Regions from separate parts of the Pseudoalteromonas sp. CuT4-3 genome, predicted to be linked through region 3. Evidence: predicted binding sites of a transcription regulator. Region 3 holds the regulator's gene; each other region holds the start of a gene.
The links. The regulator sigma-54, encoded in region 3, starts transcription at its own class of promoters, with help from an activator protein. The targets are predictions, from matches to a motif close to GTTGGCACGNNNNTNGNNT.

Region 1 (2,206 bases), 410 kb from region 3:
GGTAAACGCCCCTTTTTCGTGACCGAATAACTCGCTTTCGAGCAACTCTCCAGGAATAGCGCCACAGTTTACTGGTACAAACGGCCCAGTATTGCGTTTAGATAATAAATGGACGTTACGCGCAACCACCTCTTTACCTGTACCCGACTCGCCTAAAATAAGCACATTTGCATCGGTTTTAGCCACTTGCTCAATTAAAAAGCGTACGTTTTTAACAGCATCGGTTTCGCCAACTAAACCATCAAATGTTTTATGTGGTTTATGCTGCTTGTGACTCCCAGGAAGCATACGTTGGTACTGTTGGCAGTCGTGTAATAACTGTGTGGTTACTTCGTGATTAAACGGCTCACAAATTAAGCCCACCACATTAGCAATACTTAATAAGGGCTTGAGTGTTTCACCAATCAGTAAAAAAGGTAGGGTTGGAAAACGCTTAATTAAGCTTTCATGATCTAAGCTTTGCAATGCACCTAAAATAACAATGCATTCTTGTTGTTGATACTTACTAGATACTTGCTCAAAATCACTTTCGTCAAGTAACTGCACAGCTTCCCCAATAAAGGTAAGCGATGCATTTAATCCTATTGCACGGTTATTATTATTATCTAAAATCAAGATCATAGTTAGCGAGCCATAATTTCACTAATTTATTTTATTAGCTAAATTGTAAGCGAGATCTGAATGGATGCAAGTAATAGCGGCGGTTTTTTGACATAAACGCCAAAAAATAGACATTGCTATAAAACAATAATACTTAATAATTAAAACTTAAGTACTGGTTTATCAATTAATACTTAAAGCTAATATTCTGTACTACTTTTACTTAGTGCATAAAATTACTTTGGTCAAAAATATAAACTATAATTAGCTTAAGTTGAAAGCAACGATGCCGATAACTAAATAAACGCAAGATGCTTGGCATTAATATTGCTTTTGTTTCGTACAGACGATTTCACATATTTATTTAGGATTTCCCCATGGCTCATGTTTCATTAAAAAAATATTCTCAAGTGCGTGCCAGCAACATCGCTGAAATGGCGCCCTATGAGCAAATTAACCTTATTTTTAGTAACATAATTGGCCGTTTGGCCGCTACTAAAGGTTTTATTGAGCGCAAAGAAATAGAAAAAAAAGGCGAAAACCTTTCAGCATGTATTTTACTACTAGGTGCACTTCAAGATGCGCTTAACTTAGAAGTAGAGCAAGATCCTAGTATTTCTGATAATTTATTGGCGCTATACGCATACTGCCAACGCAGGTTAACTCAAGCTAATATAAATAATGATATTGAAGCAGTTGTTGAAGTTTCAAGCATCATTAAAGAAATAAAAGAAGGCTGGGATAGTATTCCTGTCGATCAGCGTATTCCTGCGGTATAAACTAATGGCTTTAGAGCAAATAAGCAAAGCTGAGTACATTAACCAATTACTCAGCCAAATTGAAGTATTAGTGCAAAGCAACAAAGCTGATGACGCGACGCCAATTATGGCTACTTTAAATAGTGAGCTTGAGCGCTGGTGCGAAAGCGATAACCCGCCTAACGCCGAGCAGCTTATGGCAGTTCAAACCAACATAAACAACATTAGTAAACAAGCAAATGCTGTAAAAAATGAATCATCTAAAGCCATAATTAAACAAAAAAAAACAGGTAAAGCTATCTCTGCCTACAAATCAGTTTAACTAAGTATCGCACGACGCTATTTAAACTTAATTGAGCATAAAAAAACCGTTTATAAAACGGTTTTTTTATATAGGCATTAACAAATTTTAATGGTTATGAATTGTTACTCACCACACCAGGCATATTTTCAAGCTGCGCTTGCACATAACTACTTGTAGAGTTAAGGCTCGCGACTAGTAAATCCATGGCGTTGTACTGAGCGTATAGCCTGTCAGATAAAGACTCCATTTTGCTGGCAAGGCTAAGACGTTGATCATCTAAATCGTCTAGTTGGTTAGTTTTACTGTCTATACGGTTTTGGATAATACCGTCAGAGTCTGTATAAAAGCTCATTAGCTCATCAAAAGACTGCGCAAAACCGCCCTCGTCTTCGTCATCACCTACAAAAAACTGCTGTACTAAATCTACATCAGATTCTATTTGCTCGTTTAGTGTTTCAGTATTGAGTGTTAAAACACCGTAGCGATCTGTTTCAACACCTAATTGTGAAAGTGATAATGAATTACCATCGCCTAAATCAACCGA
Region 2 (2,206 bases), 400 kb from region 3:
ATTTCGGGCTGAACAACAAAACCTGCACCTGAGGTAACAATGCGGCCGTCTTCATCGGTAGTAAATTGTCCATTTCGCGAATACGCAATATTGCCATCGGGTTGCAGCACTTCAAAAAAGCCTTCGCCTGAAATCATCCAATCGAGTGAATTTTCGGTGGTGAGCATATTACCTTGCGTAAACTCTTTTTGGTTAGCAACCACTTTTGCACCAGCACCTAGCATTAGGCCTGATGGCAGCTCGGTATCTTGTGAAGATCGCCCGCCAGGCTGGTTGATGTTTTGATACAGTAAATCTTCAAAAATAGCGCGGCTTTTTTTGTAACCTACGGTACTGGCATTCGCCAAGTTATTTGAAATAACTGAAATATCAGTTTGTTGAGCGTCTAGCCCTGTTTTACTTATCCACAATGCAGGATTCATAAGTATGCCCTCATTTTAAAGTTAAACTATGCGCATCAACTGATCTTGACGTTCGTCAATCTCTTCAGCTGTTTTCATTAGTTTTACTTGTAGCTCAAATTGACGTTGGTGGTTGATCATATCGACCATTTCGTGAACTGGATTAACGTTAGACATTTCCAGTGCACCACTTAACACTTTTACATTTGCAGAGGTATCGACGGTTTGCCCTGGTACAGGTCTAAATAAACCATCGTTGCCTTTTTCAAGCTCTCTGCTGTTTCCTTCAACAACGCGCAGCGTGTCTACTTCTTCTAAAAAATTGGCTGGTGCCCCTTGCGGGCGAACCTGTATGGCGCCATCTTCACTAAAACTTATTTTTTCTATAGGAACCGGTAAAATTACGGGGCCACCTTCGCCAATAACTTGACGACCATGACTTGTTACCAACATACCTTGCGCAGTAATGTTTAGCGTGCCTACTTTTGTATAGGCTTCGTTTCCTGAGTCATCTTGAACCGCAAGCCAGGCGTTATCGCTCATGGCAATATCTAAATCACGACCTGTTTCGATTATGCCGCCAGAGGTCATGTTAGAACCTGGTCGCTCTTGCATTGAAAACACGCGCGTTGGCAAGCCCTCGCCAAATGCTTGCATAGAGCGCGCTTGCGCAAAGTCAGCTTTAAAGCCTGTGGTGTTTGCGTTTGCCAAATTATTGGCTTTAAGTGCAAGCCCTTGTAGGCTTTGCTTAGCGCCAGAGGCTGCAATGTAGACCATTTTGTCCATAACATCGACTCACATAAAAAATCTCTGAGTTGATAAATGCAAAATAGATGCCAGGTTAAATTTGACGCAATATAAGGAAGGTATTGAACGGTTCAGCTACGCTAGTTTTAGCTACATAGCTACAAAAAAGGCTGCAAAAATGCAGCCTTAAAATCTTAACCAAAAATAAGGTTAACTTATCGAATCTGCAAAATACTTTGCTGAATTGTTGAGTTAACTTCAAGCGCTCTTGAGTTTGCTTGGTAGTTACGTTGAGCGGTAATCAAATCAACTAATTCGTTTGTTAAGTTGGTATTTGATTGCTCAAGCGCGGATGAATTAATACTACCAAAAGTACCCGAGCCTGCTTCACCGGCCACTGGCTCACCAGAGTCTATACTTTGCTTCCAGCTGGTATCGCCTACTTGCGAAAGGCCTTGAGAGTTTGGAAAGCGAACCATAGCAACTTGGCCTAAGTAGGTTGAATCGCCATTGCTGTATGAGGCAACAATTTTACCGTCTGTGCCAATATCAATGCCCGCTAAACGACCCACTGTAGAACCATCTTGGTCAAGTGCTTTTACTTCAAAGCCACTTGAGTACTGAGTTGGAATACGGCCAGCTGTGTTGTTTTCATCACGCCAGTTTAGCTCAATACCTGTACTTGGGAATGTTGCGCCGTTATCAAGCATTGACGATAAACCAGTACCTGCACCTGCCGGTAAATTAATTTCATCAAACGTGGTGGCGTTAGTATTTGCTACACCATCTGTTGTGGCGGGTAAACCGCTAGAATCAAAACCAAGTGTGGTAATAGGTGTATATGGTGTAGTTGTTTGCTCTGCACCAGATGTACCGTCTACCACTTTACCATCAAGCGTAGCGTATACTTCCCAGCTATTGTCTGTACCACCTGCAGCTGCATCTTCTTCTTTTACAAAAAAGTATTGCAGAATATGTGGTTCACCTAATGAGTCGTAAACAGTAGTAGACGTCGACGAATTATAGGTACCGTTCGATGTCGGATCAAAATCGAGGCC
Region 3 (2,206 bases):
CCCTTGATGTTTGTGAAAAAGCCTACATTGTTTCTCATGGGGAGCTAATTGCATCTGGCACCCCAGAACACGTATTAAATGACAAAACTGTACGCGATGTTTATTTAGGCGAGCAATTTAGGCTGTAACATTTAAGCCATACCTACAAGCATCTGCTAATATTAATTATAACAACATAAAAGGATTGTTAGAGATACATGAGGCAATCATTACAGCTGCGCATGGGCCAGCAACTTACAATGACTCCACAATTGCAACAAGCGATTCGCTTGCTGCAGCTCAGTACATTGGATCTCCAGCAAGAAATACAAGAAGCACTTGATAGCAACCCGCTATTAGAAGTAGAAGAGCAAGATTACACGGAAGAGTCGGCTGGAAAAAATGAACAAAAAGCAGATACGGATGATGTAACCGTAAGCGCATCGGCTGACGATACAACCAGCGAGTACGAGCAAGACAGTGGCGAAGCTTTAAATAAAGACACCGTTAGCGATGATATGGCAATGGATGTAACTTGGGATGAGTACATGAGCGCAGCCCCTGCGGCATCCTCAGGCCCAATGCCGGAAGATGAGTCTATTTATCAAGGTGCCTCTACTGAAACGCTACATGAGTATTTAATGTGGCAGCTTCAGCTTACTCCTTTTAGCCCAACTGATGAAGCCATTGCTATTGCCATTGTAGAAGCTGTAGATGACTCGGGTATTTTAACGCTAAGTTGTGAAGAGATTTTAGAGAGCTTTAACCAAGAAAACGATGACGAAGTTGAAGTTGAACTTGATGAAATAGAAGCCGTTTTAAAGCGTATTCAGTTATTTGACCCTGTAGGTATAGCCGCGCGCAGTTTACAAGAGTGCTTGTGCATTCAGCTAAACCAGTTTGATAAAGACACCCCTTTTATAGAACAAACTAAAATGATCTTAACCGATCACATTGATCTATTAGCGGCACGCGACTATCGTACATTAATGAAAAAGACTAAGCTTAAAGAAGACGAGCTTAAAGAGGTCATGACCCTAATACATACCCTCAACCCAAAACCTGCAGATACAATAGTAAGGGAAGAGTCGGAGTATGTAATACCAGATGTGTCGGTTAAAAAAATAAAAGGCCGCTGGGTGGTAGAGCTAAACCCAGATAGCATGCCAAAAATACGCGTAAATAGTCAGTACGCGGCTATGTCACGTACCGTTAAATCAAGTGGTGATAGCCAATTTATTCGTTCTCACTTACAAGAAGCTAAATGGTTTATAAAAAGCCTTGAAAGCAGAAACGACACGCTGCTCAAAGTAACAAACTGTATTGTAAAACAGCAACAGGCATTTTTTGAACATGGCCCAGAAGCCATGAAGCCAATGGTTTTAAACGATGTTGCTGAAATGGTAGAAATGCATGAATCGACAATTTCGCGTGTTACTACGCAAAAATATATGCATACGCCACGTGGTATTTTTGAGCTTAAGTATTTTTTCTCAAGCCACGTAAGCACTGAAAACGGCGGCGAGTGTTCATCAACCGCAATACGTGCCCTAATTAAAAAGCTAATTGCCGCGGAAAACTCAGCTAAACCATTGAGTGATAGTAAAATTGCGGATATATTGGCAGAGCAAGGAATTAAAGTAGCTAGACGCACAATAGCAAAATACCGTGAATCGCTAGCTATTCCACCGTCAAATCAGAGAAAGAGTTTGATATAAGACGTAAAAAACAAAGAGGAAATGCTTATGCAACTAAACCTAACTGGTCGTCACGTAGAAGTAACTGATTCACTTAGAGACTATGTAAATAATAAATTTGCAAAGCTAGAAAGGCACTCAGATCATATTAGCAATGTGCATGTCATTCTCGATGTAGAAAAACTCAACCAAAAAGCAGAAGCGACTATTCATGTAAGTGGCGCAGATTTATTTGCCTCAACAGAGCACCAAGATATGTATGCCGCTATAGACTCGTTGATTGACAAGCTCGATCGTCAAGTCATAAAACATAAAGAGAAGCTTGCTAGACACTAATATTATGAAATTAAGTACATTAGTATGCCAGGACTGCAGCAAAGCTGCGGTCCTTTTTAGTAGTAAAAAAAGAATTTTAGAGTTTATCAGTGAGCTTGCTCATGAAAAGCTCCCCTACTTACCACAACAAGATATTCTTAATGCGCTGGCAAGTAGAGAAAAGCTAGGCAGTACTGGTATTGGCCGGGGTATCG
Region 4 (2,206 bases), 160 kb from region 3:
CTTGGCGCTTATTAAGCGACACCGTTTTGTTTTCAAAACTACCTAATATACAAAACATTTTAGAAACTACATTAACGTGCTCTGGTACGTAAATTTCTTCGCTGCCAAAAATACAATTTACATGCACGGTAACATGTTGGTGGGCAAAAATAGCATCAGTAAAATCTAAAACAATCGACCCCATATAGTTTTGAATGTAAATATCTTTAGGCACCACCCATTGGCCGCTACGCTCGCTTGAGCCTAAAATGCTTCGCAGTGTTAAGTTTTCTTCATCCGCTTGTTGGGCGCTGTAGTTAGGGGCAAATTGCGTTTGCTTTTGAGCACTGTACTGGGTATCTGTAGTAAGGGTTAAATCCTCAACTAAATTAAGTAACGCAGTATTTTCGGTTGCTTCCATTGCACTGTCTAAGCGCCTTTCAAAGGCTTCAGCTGAAATAACGCCATGGCTGTAGTTATAAATAAGTTGGTCTATCACTTGTTCGCGAACTTGCTCTATTGGGCGGTCTTCAATTTTTACAGACATGGGAATAATCCTTTTTATATGAGTTACCACTGTACATAGCAAGTGGTGTACCAAAACTTAACTATCTATATATCAATGGCTTATTATTTTAATAACTCCGCTTAATTTATTATATTAACGATAGATTAACCAAAATAGCAATATAATCGTTATTTTCACCACTTAAGAAAGTTTTACCTAATAGCCTGTAAATGTTTACTCGGAGGTGTTTTTATTTATACCTAATAAAATTGCTAACTCCTTGAATTTAAAGTGTTAATAAAGTTGGCCTAAAGCTCGCATACATAAAAGTGTCTTTAATCAAAAGGAGAAAGATTATGAAAACATTCAACAAATCTATGATTGCGGCTTTAGTTCTAGGTACTACAGCTATGGGTGCTCAAGCGGGCACTTGGGAAAATGAAAGTAAAGATGCTTGGATTGATGGTAAGGCAGAAACAGTGCTTCTTATGAACACTAATCTAAACAACTTTGACATTAACACTGATGTAAAAAATGGCAAGGTAGTACTTACAGGTAAAGTAAACAGCGACCTTGATAAAGAGCTAGCTGAAGAACTTGTAATTAGCCTAGATGGCGTATCTGATGTAGAAAACAACCTAACTGTTGTGAAAAACATGGATATGGACGACAAAGACCGTGACACTATGGATGATGACGATAACGACTTAACTGACGCTAAAATCACCACAGTAATTACTACACGTTTCTTATTTGACTCAGAAGTTGACGGTACAGATATCGACGTTGATACCGACAACGGTATAGTAAAACTTAAAGGTTCTGTTGAAACAGAAGCTGAAAAGCAGTTAGCAGTAAAAATCGCTAAAAATGCTGAAGATGTTCGTGACGTAGTAGATGAACTAACTATTGTTGCTGAATAATACACTATACTAAAAAGCCCAGCTTAGCTGGGCTTTTTGCTTGTCATTTTTAAAGGAGCTACATCATGGATATCATTCGTATAATACTGTCGATTTTATTACCGCCACTGGGTGTATTTTTACAAGTTGGTTTAGGTATGCATTTTTGGCTAAATATTTTACTAACTTTACTAGGTTACTTCCCTGGTTTAATTCACGCTATCTACATTATTGCTAAAAAATAATGTGTGGTGTGTTCAATGTGAGCCGGCCACTTTTTTATAATTATTAAAATTGTAAAAAAGCGGCTTACATACTTCAGCGTTTATTTTTCTGTTATTTCCTGCCTATTCGCATGCAAAAAGATTACTATTTAAGCAGTCAGCTTACTGATTGTTAAAATAAAGGTTTTTGCTAGTGACAAGCCTTAAAAAACTTTTTATACTGCAACCCGCTTTAGTCGCTCAGTGGCTAAACGCTTCAAAAATTAACTACCACGTAGTTATACAAAGTTGGCCCCTTAGCTCAGTTGGTTAGAGCACACGACTCATAATCGTTAGGTCCCCAGTTCGAGTCTGGGAGGGGCCACCACTTTTACAAACTTTCCAAGTAAATACCTACTAACCGAAATTACCCTGTGCTACCTCTGTCCTACTTTTCAATATATCAAATTAATGTAATTTTGTAACTTTTTTGACTTCTAGAATTAACGATGTAATTTTCTATCGCTGGTTCGATATTGTCTGTTGTTTTAATATCCTAAATTATGTTTAATAAAAAGATAATTTATGTCGAGCAGTGCAGGGATAGCTTAGAG

Region 1: a site for sigma-54 is predicted at 915-933, ahead of fliS (flagellar export chaperone FliS). Genes of this name have one in related genera too.
Region 2: a site for sigma-54 is predicted at 1,224-1,242, ahead of VOI46_RS12125 (flagellar basal body rod protein FlgF). Genes of this name have one in related genera too.
Region 4: a site for sigma-54 is predicted at 790-808, ahead of VOI46_RS14825 (BON domain-containing protein). Genes of this name have one in related genera too.

Annotation. Positions count from the first base shown of each region.
Region 1 covers NZ_CP142030.1:2,619,669-2,621,874, forward strand. The annotation lists gene VOI46_RS12060 (sigma-54 dependent transcriptional regulator) at 1-621, opposite strand, end outside; gene fliS (flagellar export chaperone FliS) at 978-1,379, shown strand; gene VOI46_RS12070 (hypothetical protein) at 1,384-1,680, shown strand; gene fliD (flagellar filament capping protein FliD) at 1,775-2,206, opposite strand, start outside.
Region 2 covers NZ_CP142030.1:2,633,501-2,635,706, forward strand. The annotation lists gene flgG (flagellar basal-body rod protein FlgG) at 1-422, opposite strand, end outside; gene VOI46_RS12125 (flagellar basal body rod protein FlgF) at 444-1,187, opposite strand; gene flgE (flagellar hook protein FlgE) at 1,364-2,206, opposite strand, start outside.
Region 3 covers NZ_CP142030.1:3,033,183-3,035,388, forward strand. The annotation lists gene lptB (LPS export ABC transporter ATP-binding protein) at 1-128, shown strand, start outside; gene VOI46_RS14030 (RNA polymerase factor sigma-54) at 198-1,697, shown strand; gene hpf (ribosome hibernation promoting factor) at 1,725-2,012, shown strand; gene VOI46_RS14040 (PTS sugar transporter subunit IIA) at 2,017-2,206, shown strand, end outside.
Region 4 covers NZ_CP142030.1:3,195,955-3,198,160, reverse strand. The annotation lists gene VOI46_RS14830 (LiaF domain-containing protein) at 1-526, opposite strand, end outside; gene VOI46_RS14825 (BON domain-containing protein) at 844-1,410, shown strand; gene VOI46_RS14820 (YqaE/Pmp3 family membrane protein) at 1,476-1,634, shown strand; tRNA gene VOI46_RS14815 (tRNA-Ile) at 1,904-1,980, shown strand.